4 regions of the Pontibacillus sp. HN14 genome follow, and region 4 is predicted to be linked to each of the others. Evidence: riboswitches for the same ligand, from Rfam matches in the RefSeq annotation. Region 4 holds a riboswitch; each other region holds the start of a gene.
What was found. Region 4 has a riboswitch for S-adenosylmethionine ahead of LQ226_RS15690 (methionine ABC transporter ATP-binding protein). Riboswitches for the same ligand answer to the same signal wherever they lie in the genome.
Positions count from the first base shown of each region.

Region 1: another riboswitch for S-adenosylmethionine. It lies ahead of LQ226_RS12835 (LLM class flavin-dependent oxidoreductase); the one in region 4 lies ahead of LQ226_RS15690 (methionine ABC transporter ATP-binding protein).
Region 2: another riboswitch for S-adenosylmethionine. It lies ahead of LQ226_RS00350 (amino acid permease); the one in region 4 lies ahead of LQ226_RS15690 (methionine ABC transporter ATP-binding protein).
Region 3: another riboswitch for S-adenosylmethionine. It lies ahead of LQ226_RS00060 (methionine ABC transporter ATP-binding protein); the one in region 4 lies ahead of LQ226_RS15690 (methionine ABC transporter ATP-binding protein).

Region 1 covers NZ_JAJOLR010000003.1:321,199-325,381, reverse strand. Annotated here, with positions in the region: gene LQ226_RS12840 (ATP-grasp domain-containing protein) at 1-846, opposite strand, end outside; gene LQ226_RS12835 (LLM class flavin-dependent oxidoreductase) at 843-1,904, opposite strand; SAM riboswitch class I at 2,069-2,160, opposite strand; gene LQ226_RS12830 (helix-turn-helix transcriptional regulator) at 2,429-3,694, shown strand; gene LQ226_RS21000 (hypothetical protein) at 3,866-3,997, shown strand.
Region 2 covers NZ_JAJOLR010000001.1:71,583-75,765, reverse strand. Annotated here, with positions in the region: gene mmuM (homocysteine S-methyltransferase) at 1-458, opposite strand, end outside; gene LQ226_RS00350 (amino acid permease) at 424-1,806, opposite strand; SAM riboswitch class I at 1,914-2,018, opposite strand; gene LQ226_RS00345 (helix-turn-helix transcriptional regulator) at 2,255-2,467, shown strand; gene LQ226_RS00340 (hypothetical protein) at 2,457-2,870, shown strand; gene LQ226_RS00335 (YfhE family protein) at 3,099-3,260, shown strand; gene LQ226_RS00330 (DUF2268 domain-containing putative Zn-dependent protease) at 3,337-4,183, opposite strand, start outside.
Region 3 covers NZ_JAJOLR010000001.1:6,183-10,365, reverse strand. Annotated here, with positions in the region: gene LQ226_RS00070 (MetQ/NlpA family ABC transporter substrate-binding protein) at 1-92, opposite strand, end outside; gene LQ226_RS00065 (methionine ABC transporter permease) at 109-771, opposite strand; gene LQ226_RS00060 (methionine ABC transporter ATP-binding protein) at 761-1,780, opposite strand; SAM riboswitch class I at 1,932-2,039, opposite strand; gene LQ226_RS00055 (hypothetical protein) at 2,198-2,473, opposite strand; gene LQ226_RS00050 (ArsR/SmtB family transcription factor) at 2,654-2,971, shown strand; gene LQ226_RS00045 (NAD(P)H-dependent oxidoreductase) at 3,099-3,650, shown strand; gene LQ226_RS00040 (DUF4083 family protein) at 3,709-3,888, opposite strand.
Region 4 covers NZ_JAJOLR010000005.1:148,706-152,888, forward strand. Annotated here, with positions in the region: gene LQ226_RS15685 (methionine ABC transporter permease) at 17-685, opposite strand; gene LQ226_RS15690 (methionine ABC transporter ATP-binding protein) at 675-1,706, opposite strand; SAM riboswitch class I at 1,829-1,934, opposite strand; SAM riboswitch class I at 2,159-2,265, opposite strand; gene LQ226_RS15695 (TlpA disulfide reductase family protein) at 2,349-2,759, shown strand; gene LQ226_RS15700 (thioredoxin family protein) at 2,867-3,178, opposite strand; gene LQ226_RS15705 (ribonuclease M5) at 3,193-3,552, opposite strand; gene LQ226_RS15710 (DUF2553 family protein) at 3,731-3,904, opposite strand; gene gcvH (glycine cleavage system protein GcvH) at 3,963-4,183, opposite strand, start outside.

The DNA of each region.
Region 1 (4,183 bases), on a different contig from region 4:
GGTGTTCGTGTTCACGTCATACGTATAAAGATTGCCGTTATGATCTTGTATGGCTTCAATGCCAGCTACTTTAATGTTGTTTGAAAGAAGGAAGGACTCGTATGATTGGATAATGGGATCACTATACCCTTCAAGAATTTCAAACTTTGCGCCACCTGTTTCTTCAGATCCGGTTGGGCAATAGAGATCGTCAATCGTGCACGCATCAGCCGGGCACAATTCAAAGCCTTCAGACGTATCAACTTTTACTGCATAAAGGAATTTTCCTCCGACGAATTCGTGACGAACGATATAAGGTTTAGGAGCTTCGATATATTGCTGTACAAGCGTAATGCCGTCGACAGGTTCTTCAAATGAATCCCCGTACACATATTCCTGAAGAGCTTCAATAGAATGGAACAGCTGAACGCCTTGCCCTTTGCCGGCACGATTATGCTTTGTAATAAAGGGTGCCAAGTCCAGCTGTTTGGCTGCTTCAATAATTTGATCTTTCCCGACAGCTGTGATGGTCTTCGGTGTCGTAATCCCTTCTTGGTTTAACGCCATATACTGATTTACTTTGCTGAGCTCAAGTCGCAAAGCACGGCTTCCATTTACAACCGTACGATCGTGGCGTTCGAGCCAGGCCAGAACAGCTTCTGTAAACTCCGGTGCGAAGCGGTGATCCCGAGTGTGAGAGGATGCGCTCATTCTATTGTAAAAGATGCCTTCTGGTGGTTCCTTTGAGAGATCAATCGTTCCCTGATCTAAATGCCATAATTCAAAAGGCAATTCTAGTTCTTCTAAGCGGTTCGTTAAATGATCTGTCCATTCATCATTTTCGTGTAAGACGTAAATCTTTGTCATTGTGGTACCTCCTTGAAGTGTGTGCGTTTCTCTTCTACGAGTGGCATAACATCACGACTGAAGCGCTCCATTTCTTCTAGCTGCGGGGAGCATTGAAGAAGGAGAAGGTCGAGCCCAGCTTGTTCATATTGAAGGATGCGCTCAGCGATCGTTTCTGGCGTGCCGATGAGCTTCGGGCGTAGTCCTCGGTTAGAGACCGAGTAATCTTGCAGGTCTACTTGTTGCTCAAGCTGCGACTTACTCGTGAAATCCTGGTAGCCTGCATAGGCCCCTGAGTCTTTCACGTTTGTGATTCGATTTAATTCTTCAAGCGCTTCTTCTTCTGTATCTCTGCAAATGACGTAAGCGGCCATTCCAAACGATTGGAGCGGTTCATGCCCGCTTAAAGATCGCCGTTCTTTCATATCGTTAATCTTTGTTTTTATTTCATCTACGGTGCCGCCGTGCATGACGTAGGCGTCGCAGTGATTTACGATGGTTTGTTTTCCTCTGTTGCTCTCCCCACCTGCATATAGTTTCGGATAAGGCTTTTGGATAGGCTTTGGATGAAGGTGCGTGTTCTCGATAGAATAGAAGTTGCCGTTATAGCTGACGGGTTCTTCTTCAGTCCAAAGGGATTTTAAAACCGTTAAGAATTCATCGGTTCGGTCATATCGCTCATCATGAGCGGTAAAGGAGCCTCCGTACTGTTTGGCTTCTTCCTCCCACCAGGCGGAAACGACGTTTAGTGTGAATCGGCCACCTGAGATCCTGTCAATATTGGCGGCCATCTTAGCCGTGATGGCTGCATTGTGAAAGTTTGGCCGGACCGCTGCCATAATCTCCGTTTTCTCTGTCACAGCAGCCAAAGCTGCTGCAGTCGTCCAAGCTTCTAAGGAATCCTGATCGGTTCCTTTAATATCATTTAAATACAACTCTGCAATAAGCGTTGAATCAAACCCTAATTGTTCGCCTTGTTGCACGACCTTTTTCGCATAATCGAATGTAGGAGGCATACTCTCATGCTCCACATTACGCAACCAGCCGCCAAAGATCGGTAACCAATATCCGTATCTCACCTGACTCAGCTCCTCTTTGTAATAGTATATCAGATTAAACAACCCTAGTTACTCGGAATTAAGAAAAAAGCGTCTAAATTCCTTCTATATATATGAAGGAATGATTGAAAAAACCCCTCTACTTGTCTGATTGACGAGAAGAGGGGTTGTAAGGGTGTCCCGCTCTCTCATCTTGTTTGGAATTGGCACGGTATTCACATCAGAACCCGTTGCCGAGGTTTCAAAGGGCCAGTCCCTCCACCTCTCTTGATAAGAAGAGTTAATTTTCGAAATTTTTGTTGGTTATTATATTACGCTGTTGTATGGAAGATGTCAATAAAAAGGAAGTCCAATCTTTCATATTAGACGTTCGTATATTTTCAAGTACTGCTCCTAGGTATAATTTCCTATTCAAAATGGGGTCTTCCTTCCTGATTCAGGATGATGAAATGTTTGATAAACTAATACTAAGGAAATATTTTTTCAATTTTCTGCATCTTCGTTGATCACATACAACTAGTCCACTATGGTATGGAGGAATCTGGGTGAACATTGGGAGAAGAATTAAATACGTAAGGCAATTACGTGGTTTATCACAGAGTGAACTTAGTGTTGGAGTTGTTTCAGCTACTCACCTTAGCAATATTGAGTCAGGTAAGTACGTTCCGTCGAAGGATATTCTTGTGCTCTTTGCAGAACGGCTTGGGGTGGAGGAGGACTACTTGTTTAATTACGATCAGAAAGATCAGACGATAATTGATCTGATAGTAGAACTGAAAGGTGCGGTCATTATTGGTGATGCCCCTAGAGTAGGGAATCTGTTAGATCGTTTGGAATCTTTAGAGAAGCAAGTCGTTAAGGGCATGTATACTGAATTGCTATATGCACTTATTAAAGGAGCCCATCTAATGAAAACAGGAGGCAATTCAGATGAATTGTCTTCGATTCAGCTATTAGTTAATCTTTATGTAAAAGAAGATGAGAAGATAGACGATGCGGTGCTTTTGTCGTTCTATGATTACTATTACGGCTTTTATCATTTTCAACATAATCATTTACAAAAAAGCTTAAAACACTACAACAGGCTCGTAGCGCAAACTCATGATGAATTAGAAAAAGGCCTATTCTTCTACAATATCTCCTTGTTGCATAAGCACAACAGAGAGTATTATAAAGCGATTGATGCAGCGAAAGAATGCCTTGATGTGTTCCAAAAAAAGCTCGAATGGGATCGGTTAGGCGAAACGTACAACATGATCGGGGCTATGCATTGGGAGATGGATGAGTGTGAAACGGCAATGGAGTATCTCCTTAAGGGGGAGAAGATTGTTTCCATCACGAACAATGAGAAGTTAAAAAGCCGCATTCATCATAATTGTGGACTGATTAATAAACAACTGGGTGATTACGGGGCGGCCATCTATTATTTCAGGAAGTCGATAGAGACTAAAATAGAGAGTGGAGACCTGCACAATATCGTTCTTCCCTACCGTTCCTTAATCGGAAGTTTAATAGACCGTGATAAGATTGAAGAAGCTAAACTCGTTCTTGATCACGCACGCGAGCATTGCCAGTCTGAACAGGATCAGTACTTTTTAAAAGAATTAGAAGCCTTTATCTTTGAGAAAGAGGGAAGATTTGAAGATTTTGAACGCTGCATGAATGACTTAATAAAAGAATTAGAAAAACGCGACTACCACTTTAAATTAAAAGGACTCTATGAACGGCTTGGTGATTATTATTATAAGAATAGGAAATATAAATTAGCTGCTTCTTATATGAAGAAAGAAATTCAGTTAAGCTCCGTCTAAGCCATGTAGTGGAGTCCATTTAAGTGGATAACTATAAAGCGTTGCAAAACTTTCCCGTAAAACCGGCAATTTTATTGAGTGTTTTTGTAATGTTTTGTTTTATCTCTTTATTATTCAAAATAATCAAAAATTTATGTATGATGTTTATAGATTATTCAAGGAGGGCTTATCGTGAAAAAGTTAACTACTGTAGTAGCAGCTATTCTATTGACGCTAGGTTTTGGGATCTTTCAGGGAGGATTCGATATGGCTGGTGAAGAGTCTGACGTAGCCGGGTTAAATGACGAAGAGGTAGTTAGCTAAAGTCTCCCCCTTTAGCTAAGAATCAACTATAAATTATAGAGCGCATAAAGGGACGCATGGTTCATAGTCAGGGTGGATCTCTGAAATGAAACCAGTCCCTTTTTTGTTGCTCAGCTTCATTCACGTGAGTCTATAACTACTGTTGATCAACAGTAGTTATAGACTTTTTTATTTTAGAGGAAAAAA
Region 2 (4,183 bases), on a different contig from region 4:
AAAGCATACAGTTCCTCATCAGTAATGCTATACTGTCCGACGTACTCTGAACCATCCGCAAGATAGGCACCGTATGGACCAACAGACGCTGCTACGAGCGGTCTCTCCCGGTCGGGGTCTTCTTCTAGTACTTTATCGCGGGCTTCTGTAGCCAGCGTAACCGTTTTTCGAATCAGCGACAGGGCTTCCTCTTTTGTGAAACCTCTTCCCCCGAAGCCGTCCACCGTTGCCTGGTAGCTTGCCGTAATGGAACAATCCGCACCTGCACGGTAATAATCAGCGTGTACTTGCTTAATCGCCTCAGGCTGTTCGAGCAATACACGAGCCGACCACAATGGATCATCCAAGTCACAGCCGTACCGTTCTAATTCCGTCGCCAAGGCTCCATCGAGCACTAGGACATCCTGACGGCTTAATAAGGATTCAATGGGATTTAATCGATTGAGAGGTTTTGACATGATTTATTCTCCTTTTCTTCATAAATTGGTTCACATAATAACTTCCATAGCATAAGGCAATAAACGGGATGCCACAGTAAAGGGCAATTCGCTGCGTCGGATCAAAGGCAATCCCTACACATGAAGCCAAGCACAGAGTAAATGCCGCAATCGGAACTACTGGATAAAATGGCGCTTTGTAGGCTAAGTCAGTTTCTTTATGCCCTGCTTTTCGATACGCTCTTCTGAACTGGAAATGCGAGGCGCTGATACTCATCCACACCACTACAACAGCCAGGCCTGATATCGATACCAGAACAATATACACCGTGTCCGGCGCAATCACACTAGACAACAACGCAAGGCCCCCGCCGATCATACTAAAGGTCATCGCGATCAGAGGTACTCCCCTACTTGATAACTTAGCAAAGACAGGCGAGATTGTTTCTTTATCCGCAAGTGACCAAAGCATGCGCGCAGATGCGTAGAGCCCTGAGTTCGCAGCGGATAATATTGCTGTTAAGATCACGAAATTCATCACATCCGCTGCATACGGGATGCCGATCCGGTCAAGAACCGCAACAAACGGACTTTCTACCACACCAGCCACATCCGTTGGTAGCAGCGCCGAGAGGACAACGATCGTCCCGATAAAAAAGAGAATTAAACGGACAAGTGTTGTGCGGATCGCTAGCGGAATCGTTTTGGACGGATTAACCGTTTCTCCTGCTGCAATTCCAATTAATTCTGTTCCGGAAAAGGCAAAGTTTACCGCTAGCATGGTCATCAATATGGCGGTCACCCCGTTAGGAAAGAGCCCCTGACTTGTAAAGTTTGATAACACAGAAGTGGGTTCGCTATTCGTCACCGTGACCCACCCAAACATCGCTCCAAATCCAATAAGGATAAACAGAACAATGGCTACAACTTTTACAGAAGAGAACCAAAACTCAGCCTCTGCAAAAAACTTCACGCTAAAAGCATTCAAACTGAAAATTAAAGCAGCAAAAAAAGCACTCCATATCCAGACGCTAACATCCGGAAACCACCGCTGCATTAATAAGCCAGCTGCTGTAAACTCAGAGCCTAATGCAACAGTCCAGGTCAGCCAGTACAGCCAAGCAACGGTAAACCCGGTTCCTGGTCCTATGTAGTTGTGGGCATATGTATGAAAGGCGCCCGTCTCCGGATTTTGAACCGATAGCTCCCCGAGGCAGAGCATAACCAAATACACTACAAGAGCTCCAATACCATAAGCGAGAATCGTTCCAAGGGGCCCAGCTTGGTGAATCGTATAGCCAGAACTTAGGAACAACCCTGTTCCAATTACACCCCCAAGGGAGAGCATAACCAAATGCCTTGTTTTCATTTCCCGTTTAAACTGATGTTCCAATTTTCATTCCCCCTAACTTTAGTAGGGTGAACATACAAAAAACGCACTCTCATGCGAGTGCGTTTAACTGACAATAACGAAAGCTCTTATCGATCAGGATGGTTCACCCGCTGGAATTAGCACAGTGTCATCTTCGACCTGTTGCTGAGGCTTCAAAGGGCCAGTCCCTCCACCTCTCTGGATAAGAATATTTTTTTATTACTCTACTAGTCTTTGATTTAATTGTCAATATAGTTGTAATTTTCCTGATCTTTTTGCATTTACGTCTTTATTAATATTTTTAAAGTCGACTCAATGAAGTGCATAAAGATGGAAATCTTTTTAAATCCTTTATTTTCTTTTATTGACTGTAAATACCACTAGTTGTAATATGAAGTTAGCTTCACATGAAATAAACTTCACATCCTATGTAGGTGATCACTTTTTGAAAAACCATATTAGAAGCCTTCGAAAAGAGGCGAACATTACCCAACAAGAATTAGCAGACATCGTTTCTGTCTCGTCAAGAACCATCATTTCATTAGAAAAGGGGCGATATAATCCATCTGTTCTTCTGGCCTACAAGATTGCCAGAGTCTTAAATGTTCACATTGAAGATCTATTTATATTTGAAGAGGATGATGAAAATGAACACTAAGCATGTACGGAATTTAATTCTAACGATTGTATTAGCAGGAATCGGGATCGGTACCTTTATCACAGGAATCGTGAATGACGACCTTCCTTTTGGAGTAGCGGGACTAGGCTTTGCATTAGCGGGCCTCTCCATTGAAATGTACATACGAAGCAGAAAAGATACAACAACAGCAAGTGGTGAAAAGCGTAGTGAGATTGAGAAGAATGATGAGCGGAATATCCTGATTAATGCTAAGTCTGGTGAGGCGGTTAATTGGATTATGGATGGCATGATTGCAGTTGCCTTTGTCCTTTCTGTCTCCCTCGATGCTTCAACAATTGGGCAAACGCTTCTCTTTTCTTTATTGATGGTACGAATCATCATTCGTCCTATTGTGAAACGATTTTACGAACTCAAAATGTAAGGGAGGGCTTACGTAATCGGTGAAGAAGAAACGAGATCAAATGACAACGAAGTCTCTGTGTTACCCGGTTTGGTCCTAACCCCATTTAGATTTGTAAAGGCGATCGTGAAGTATTTCTTGAAATTATGGACCAGCATATAAAAGAAATGATTAAAGAGATGTTTCAACCAAAAATTCAGCGGGAAGGCTATAAATGTACAACGAATTCCAACAGAAAGGATGAGATCAATGTATAAGAGATCACAATACCAGCCTGTCGGAGGAGAGAACGATACATCAGCGGCGAAAGAAGTAATCTATTCTAAAGAATTTAAGAAAGCCGACATCGCTGGCGGGTACCGCAAACCAAAATTACAAGAAGCAAAAAATAGTAACCCTCAGTTACCGTAAAGGGGATTACATGAGAAAAAGCAGCCTGTGATCAGGCTGCTTTTATTCTTGTTATCTATCATTTCTATATAGCACCTTACACTCCATCAAAATCATCAGCAAAACGACTTCCCTTTAGGATTTCTTCTGGTCCCATTTTGGTCCACTCTTCTACCGTTACATCGGGGTTATTCTTTATAAAATCCTGAATGATCATAAGGCCTATTTTATAATTCGCCCATTTTGGAATCCTCTCATTGCCGTCTCTGAACTCTACTAAATCCTCACCTTCATAGGTATACCTTCTTTCGTTCACCCAGTTTATGACTTCCGTCTCTTCTTCTTTCGTCAATTCTCTCGTCCAAGGAAACTCAGCTTCGGGGTAAATCCCTTCTGCAAAGGCATCGGCTTCCCCTTCTACAAGGGCTTCCTCGACCAAATCAACTGGTCTTTCTGGATGCATTTCGTAATAGGCTAGATGATGGTATTCATGGGCCATTGTGTAAGAGAGGGCTTCCTCTGTATAATGTTCAGGATCGATCTCGAACCAAACCAGTGCATCCGTAGTATGAGCTAAGACACCGTCCATTTCATCTATAAGAGAAAGCTGATCGGGATTAAAGGGGAACACATAGATCTTTGTAGGACGATCGAGTTGAAAGCGTTCCACAGACTTCTCTAAAGATTCTTCAATGTAATGGACGATCTCTTCATAACTCGAGTCCAACTTTTGCACTGACTTCCTGAGTGCATCAATATTCTTCGGAGGTCGCACGTCCCCTCCCCGTGTATCACCAAACTCCTCTTGACGAAAAGGGTTAACGACCTTTGACGCGTAAGCTTCTGTTTTACTCTCTAATGGGTTCTCTTCCATAAACTCAATATAATCAAGCGTTGAATCAAAAGCAGGCACAACCTCAAACTCTTGATCTCTTATCGTTATG
Region 3 (4,183 bases), on a different contig from region 4:
TTGGTCTCCCCTTCTGCTTCCGTACTGCCGCACCCTGCAAGGGCCGCTCCTAATGTTGTTAATACTGCGATGAATACAATCCACTTTTTCATATGTAATTTCCTCCTTTTATCGTCTACGAACTGCTTTTGATACGTAATTTCCTAATGTTTGAACGGTTTGAACAATGATGACCAACAGGATCACCGTTATGATCATGACGTTTGTCTCAAAGCGCTGGTACCCATAGGCAATCGCTAAATCTCCAAGACCACCGCCTCCTACAAAACCTGCCATCGCCGATGCTCCGACAAGGCCGATTGTTGCGATCGTGATGTTTAACACGAGAGAGCTTAATGCTTCTGGCAAAAATACGCGTAGAATGATTTGCCAGGGTGTGGCTCCCATCGATTCTGCTGCTTCTACAACCCCTGGATTCACTTCTAGCAAACTACTCTCAACGAGCCTTGCAATATAAGGCGCTGAGAAGAATACAAGGGGCACCACGGCTGCCGCTGTCCCAATTGAAGTACCGACAATAAATCGAGTGATCGGTAGAATAGCAACAAGCAAGATAATGAACGGAATTGAACGGAAGAAGTTCACCACGCCGTTTAATACAGTAAATAGAGGGCCATTCTCTAGCAGTCCATTCTTCCTCGTTACAACGAGAGAAATCCCAAGGGGTAATCCAATTACGACCGCAAACAGTAAAGCGATGCCTACCATAACGACAGTCTCTTGTGTTGCCTCTAAAATCTTTGGCCAAAATGTAGCTAATTCAACTTGCATTTCTTGTCACCTCTTTCAATGTAACGGATTGCCCGATTGTATGAAGGGCCTTAAAAATTTCTTTCTCTCCTCCAATAAATTCGACAATCAGACTTCCAAATGGTTCACCTTGCAATTCAGTTATTTGCCCGTATAACACATTCACTTCAACATTGTGCTGAGCCGCAGCTCTATAGAGAATGGGCTCAGATGCTTTTTCCCGTAAGAACGTAATCCGGTACACATGGCGGGTACTGTCTAGAGCCTCTAGAATCGAATCCGGAATCTTATCGTTCATCACCGAACTCACAAAGTTCTTTGTCGTCTGATGCTTGGGACTAGAGAAAATATCAAAGACCGATCCTTCTTCGATCACCTTTCCTCCCTCCATTACAGCAACCCGGTCACAGATCTCACGAATGACTCCCATCTCATGGGTAATCATTAAAATCGTAATCTTATACTGATCGCGAATTTCCTTTAACAAATCAAGAATCGCATCCGTCGTCTGAGGATCAAGCGCCGAAGTCGCCTCATCACACAAGAGGACTTCAGGAGACCGGACAAGGGCGCGCGCAATACCTACACGCTGTTTCTGACCGCCGGAGAGTTCATCTGGATATTTCCCTGCTTGATCAGCTAAGCCAACAAAATCGAGAAGCTCTTTCACTTTAGCTTCCACATGTTTCCCTTTTTGTCCGTCAAGAAGTAAGGGGAAAGCAACGTTTTGATAGACGGTTTTCGATTCTAGCAAATTAAAATGTTGAAAGATCATGCCAATACGCCGCCTGACTTTCCTTAGTTTTGCCTTTGGCAACTTGGTCAGGTCCTCCCCGTCTAACTTCACCTCTCCAGATGTAGGGCGCTCAATGAGATTGACGCAACGAAGGAGTGTACTTTTCCCCGCCCCGCTAAATCCAATTACGCCGTAAATAGCTCCCTTATCAATTGATAGGTCCACTCCATCGACTGCTCGAATGATTTGTTCATCCTTATGGTACACTTTCTCAATATTGTGTAACTCGATCATGCTGCCTGCCTCCTTTAATACTGATAAAACAGATATGATAACTTGGTTTTATAGCTAAATCCGGTCCATTTCACTCCCTTATGGACAATAAAAAATCCCCTCTTCTTAAAAAAATAAGAAGAGGGGATTTACGTATATGTAGATCCGTCTCTTCTCATCTTTCAAGCGTATGCTTGAAGGAATTGGCACGGTGCCCTGTTAATCAGGATCCGTTGCCGAGGTTTCAAAGGGCCATTCCCTCCACCTCTCTGGATAAGAAGATTGTATGCATATGTGTTTTTCGTTAATCCATATGTTACAAGTGTATCATAAAAATGTCAAAGGATTTTTCAAACTTTTTAGTTAAAAATTTTAATAATCGTTAAGTGAGCTATGAAACGACTGCGACTCTGACAATTACGGATTTCTTTTCACAGGTTATCCCCAGATAAACATTAAATAGCCATTAAAGGCTGCTAATGCAACACTTAGTACAAGGGTTAAAATCGGAATGATTCTCCCCTTTCCGTTTTCTTGTAAGACACCTGCAACCCCGACGATCAGACCGATAATCGCTGTGTAGCGTGTAAGATGTGAGAAGGTGACAATCGTTAGAAGTCCTTCTATGGAGCCGACAATTAAAAGCGCGAGTAATTGCCCGACGAAGATCGCTAACATAAATAAGGCCAATTTCCCAGATAATGCTTTTGGCATGGTTCTTCTCTCCTTTTTTTAATTATGTAAAGGGAATACCCTTCTCTTGAAGAAGCTATGCCACAAAATTGCATATTGTTAAAAAAAGGTTCTAAAAGACTCTCAGTACACAGGACCCTTTTCAACTATCAAGAGTCCACTGTCTTGCCTTCAAGTATGATAATCGATACAATATGAATTATGAAAATACCTTATCATCCACCAATTGAAAGCGTAACGTTTACAAAAGTTTTGCAGGCCCTGAGTGAACCGAACCGAGCTAAGATTATCCGGTGTCTTCGGGACACGCATGAGAATAACTGTACCCATTACACGCTTCAACTTCAATTACCGAAATCAACCGTATCTCATCATATAAAAGTATTACGAGAAGCCGGGCTTATCCAGGCCAGAATTGTAGGAAAGGAGCATTTTTACTCCATACGGACAGAAGAAATTGAAGGAAAGTTCCCTGGATTACTCGACGCGATCGGAAAAGTAAATGAAGAAGATTTATAGCGTGTTCGGAGAACCACCATTTTTTGGTGGTTCTTTTTTTGTTTGCATTCCACTTAATAGGGTGCTATAGTTTAAAACAGTTCGATGGTTTTCGAACAATAAAACTATATGATAAAGGATGTTTAAGATGAACAATATTCTAGTTATAAATGGACACGAACCATACCCAATTGCTGAGGGACGTTTGAATAAGACGCTTTATGATGAAATTGTAACCAAGCTCTCTTCAAAATATGAAGTCAAAACAACAGTTGTAAGTGAAGGCTACGATGTAAAAGAAGAACAAGAAAAATTCAAATGGGCTGATACCATCGTTGTTCAAACACCGATGTACTGGTTCAGCCTTCCTGGTGCAACAAAGACTTATATGGATTCAGTTTATGAACCAGGTATTTTCTTCGGCGGTGGAGGTAAGTACGGAGAAGGTGGCCTGATGACCGGAAGAAAGTACATGTTCTCTACAACATGGAACGCTCCAAAAGATGCGTTCAGTAAAGACGAAGAATTCTTTAAAGGCCAAGATCTCGAAGGAGCAATTGATCATCTTCATAACATGCAGAAATACGTCGGTATGGAACCACTGAAGAGCTTTGGCGCATTTGATGTAATCAAAAACCCTGATATCGATACGTATATGACAGAACTTCGTCAGCATCTTGCTGAAGTGTTTAATGTATAATAACGGATACACAAAAGGAGAGAGGCTCCTGCCTCTCTCCTATTATATATTCCCCATGTCATTTCTTCTGAAATTTTTCCGTCAACCCATCCACTTTCTTCTCCACACGTTCCAACCGATCGCCGACATTTTTTTGAAACGTTCTCCTAAGGAAATACGTAAAGGATACTAGGAACAAAACGATGAGCCCAACAATCAAAAGGAGCCACACCACACCTAAAAGCCCAATACCAGACAACAGCCAACCTCCTCTCTTCCTTATTATATAGTAGAACACCCGAGAGCATTTAACAAAAAACGGAAAAAGATGATCGTGTCAGACACCCTGCGGTGCTTTACAACACGAAAGGGTGTCTGGCACGCTTCACTTGGCTAAAGTAGAATTTATAGTTTAGAAGGTTGAGAATTGGTGAGTATAAAGGAGGATACCGAGGACAGGCTTTTTTAATTTACTATTTATGTAAAAAATAACCTTTGATATTATATTAAATGCATGTTAACTTTTTGTAAGGTCGAAGGCATTAAAGAGTGAC
Region 4 (4,183 bases):
TCTTTTTCTCTCCTTTTTATCGTTTATCTAATTTATTTGATATAAAATCTCCAACAAATTGGAATAGGAATACAATAATGACAATTAATATCGTTGCTAAGAAGACAACATCGAAATCCCAGCGCTGGAACCCTTTAAGGTAAGCCAGGTCTCCAAGGCCACCGGCTCCAATAACTCCGGCCATGGCTGAATAGCTAATTAAATTAATAGATGTTACCGTAATCCCCGAAACAAGGGCTGGCATCGATTCCGGAAGCAACACTTTAAATATAATCGTCGATGTCTTAGCTCCCATCGATTTAGCAGCTTCGATCACTCCCTTATCTACTTCTTTAAGAGCTATTTCTACGAGACGACCGTAGAAAGGAGCTGCACCAATAATTAAAGCTGGAAGCGCCGCATTCGGCCCTCTAATTGTCCCAATTAAAAACTCAGTGAAAGGGAATAAGAGTAAAATTAATATAATGAACGGAATCGCTCGAAACACGTTTACAATCGTAGCGACGATAAAGTTCAATGGTTTATTTGCCCATATGTTCTGCTTTGATGTTAAGTAAAGCAGAAGACCAAGTAGCAGTCCTAATATAAAGGTCCCTACTACTGAGAGAGCAGTCATATATAAGGTTTCTTTCGTAGCAGTGACAAGATCTTCTATATTAGCGTTTGGAAATAACTCATGAAACATTATGATTCACCTCAACTTCGACAGACGTTTCTGATATATACTGGATGGCTTTCTTGATATCTTCATCTGTTCCATCGATGTGAACAAACAGAGTTCCATAAGCACCCTTTTTAGTCTGAGTGATCTTCCCTTGCAAGATATTAAAGCTTACGGAAGGAAACTCCCTCGATACTTCACTAATGAGAGCCTGATTGGTTTTCTCACCCACAAAGTGCAAACGAACGACTTGCCCAGTTTGATACTCAGCTAGCATCGTTTCCATGGTGTCATCTTGCTCCTGGTCACCCATTATTTGCTCTACGAAGCGTTTCGTAACTTTCTCTTTAGGATGAAGGAAGACGTCTAATACATCCCCTTCTTCCACAACCTTTCCTTCTTCCATGACCGCGACCCTATGTGAAATTTTACGAATAACGTGCATTTCATGAGTAATGAGGATAATCGTTAAATCTAACTGTTCGTTAATGTTTACTAACAGATCTAAGATTTGATCCGTTGTCTCAGGATCTAAGGCAGAGGTTGCTTCATCACATAAGAGAACTTTTGGCCTGTTAGCCAGCGCCCTGGCAATACCGACACGTTGCTTTTGACCCCCGCTTAGTTGTGAAGGATAAGCATCTTCTCTTCCTGTTAAACCGACGAGTTTAATCAACTCATCTACACGCTCTTGACGCTCCTGTTTTGGTGTACCTGCTATTTCTAAAGGAAAAGCAATATTCTCTCTGACAGTGCGAGACCAAAGAAGGTTAAAGTGCTGAAATACCATTCCAATTTCCTGCCTTGCTTTCCGTAACTGTCCTGCTCTAAGGTTGGCTATGTCTTCCCCGTCTATTACAATCTCACCGCTTGTTGGATCCTCTAGTCGGTTAAGCAAGCGAATAAAAGTACTTTTACCAGCACCGCTATATCCGATTACTCCGTAAATTTCTCCTTTTTCGATGTTCAAATTCACATCATCAACCGCTTGAACTTGGTTTGTACCAGATTTGAAAACTTTCTGTAAATTCTTGATTGAGATCACGGTTGTTCCTCCTTTTCAAAAGCAATAACGCCCAGACCCTACCCTCTTCAAATATGGGTCCCTAATAAAAAAACCTTCCTATCCCACACGAGGACAGAAAGGTTTATCTAAACCGATTCGTCCTCTCATCTGTCTAAGCTATGCTTAGCAGGATTTGGCACCTTTCAAACAAAGTTTGATGGTTGCCGGGCTTCAAAGGGCCAGTCCCTCCACCTCTCGTGATAAGAGTAAAATCCTTTATTCAATTAACGCTTTAACTCTTTTAAGTCTAGAAAGAATTCTAGCATGCGCTTTAACATTCAGTCAATATAAAACTTTCACTCAATTCGTTTCATTCAGAATTTACCCACTAAACTCTTTACGCGAGCGTCAACCTACACAATAATCACTTTCTACTACATAAATATAAAAAAACGTTTCCCAAAGAGAGGGAAACGCAAATCACGTCAACTCTCTTATCACCCAAAGCTTTCGCTTCGCAGGAATTAGCACCGTTCCTAAAAAACAGGATGGTTGCCGGGTTTCAAAGGGCCAGTCCCTCCACCTCTCCAGATAAGATCTGAAATCGATATAAAGTTAGGATATATGTTAGCATGGTGGTAGTTAATGAGTCAATATTTATAGGTTAAGGAGGCAAGCAACATGAGAGCACCTCACTTCACACTTCCAGCTACAGATGGTAGTCAATATGAGTTGGAACAAGATTTAGGTAAAGTAATCGTTCTAACTTTTTTTACTTCGTGGTGTCCAGACTGTTCAAGAGACCTTCCAAAGAAAGAACACTTTTATCAGTCCTTAAATCGAAATGAAGTCAAAATGATGACGATTAATGTAACCGGAAGAGAAAGAAACGCTGAAGAAGGTATTGCGTTTGCTAATAAATTTCTGTCTCAACCTACCTTGATTGATCGAGGACGTGAAATTTATGACCTTTACGGATGTACAGGCGTCCCTACAACTGTAGTTATTAATCAGCAAGGGATGATTGAAGCAACCTTTGGAGATAAAGCAGACGTAATGGAAGTCATGAAAACCATTGGTACATTACTGTAGTTCTACAGAAGCTACAGACACGATTCGCCTAATTATTTCTCGGGAAATCATCTTTCGCCAATAACTGCAGACATACAGAAGAGGCTGTCCTATTGGACAGCCTCTTATTATAGCTGATAATAATTCATTTTTTCATAGAGATAAGGCACTGAGTGAAATGCATACAATTTCTCGAGCGTCGTTCCTTTGCGAAGTATTAAAAGACATGGGACACTTTCTATTTGGTATTCCCACATAAAATCTGGGTGAACGGCTGCATTCAATTCACTGAGAGGGACTTCTTTTATCGCCTCTACTGTCTCCAACATCTTTCTTGCCAAATGACAAGTCCCACAAAAGGGGCTATGAATAAAAAGAAAATCAACATCATTTTCACTTTGAGTGAACTGGTTTAAAGGTTGGTCAGATACTGTTTGCAAAGAAAACCACCTAACTATGTTAAAAAAATAGGATCAACCGATATACTTCTGCTTACTAAAGCTGAAGCTAACTCTGCTTCTGGAGTAGCAGCCACTTCTCTAAATGAACGATCTATATAAATATGCTCAGCATGAGGAAGTTCGAAAGAGAGTTGCTTTCGTAACTTGTGACCTGAATGGTCTTCATCAACTAGTATAAAGACGTCTTTATGATCCAGGTCATAGTCCAAAATAAGCTGTTCTAGCCGCTCTACCCCTAATGTTCCATTTGTGCATATAATCTCAACATCTTCATTAATTACTTTTTGAATCTGCTGTTTATCAGTTTTGCCCTCTACGATAATCACTTTTTCAAGTGCACTGATTTCGTTCATCGCAACCACCTGTCTTTTTTCCAACGTAAGTGTTTCTTATTACTATATGTGATTTGGATTATAAATTCTCACTTCACCGCAAAAATAATAAAAAATAGGCCGCTATTGATATAAATAAAATTCCTGATGATGAACATATAGATAAAGAAATGGCAGTGGAGCCCCACTGCCATTTCCCTTAACACCAACCGTTTTCTTCATCACAATCTACATACTTATCAACGCGAGAAGGATCACTTGTCCCTCTCCACGATTGCTTCTGTTGCTTGTGCTTAGTGGTGTTCGTAACCTTCGCTCCCGGTACTGTTGCAGACCGAGTTCGTGGTGCGGAAGACTGACGATTATTCTCCATCTTAGTTCACCCCTTGTGCTTAAGGTGTCCTACGATTGAGGATAGTATGATGCCAATATTAGTCTTCAGCAATCATTTCTTGATATTTATCAGCTGACATTAATTTCTCAATTTGCGACTGGTCAGATGGTTCTACAATAACCATCCAAGCTTTATCATATGGCGCTTCGTTTACAAACTCAGGACTATCGTCAAGCTCACCATTGATGCCTACAACTTTACCAGAGATCGGCGCATAAAGTTCGGAAACGGTTTTTACAGATTCAACGCTACCAAAAG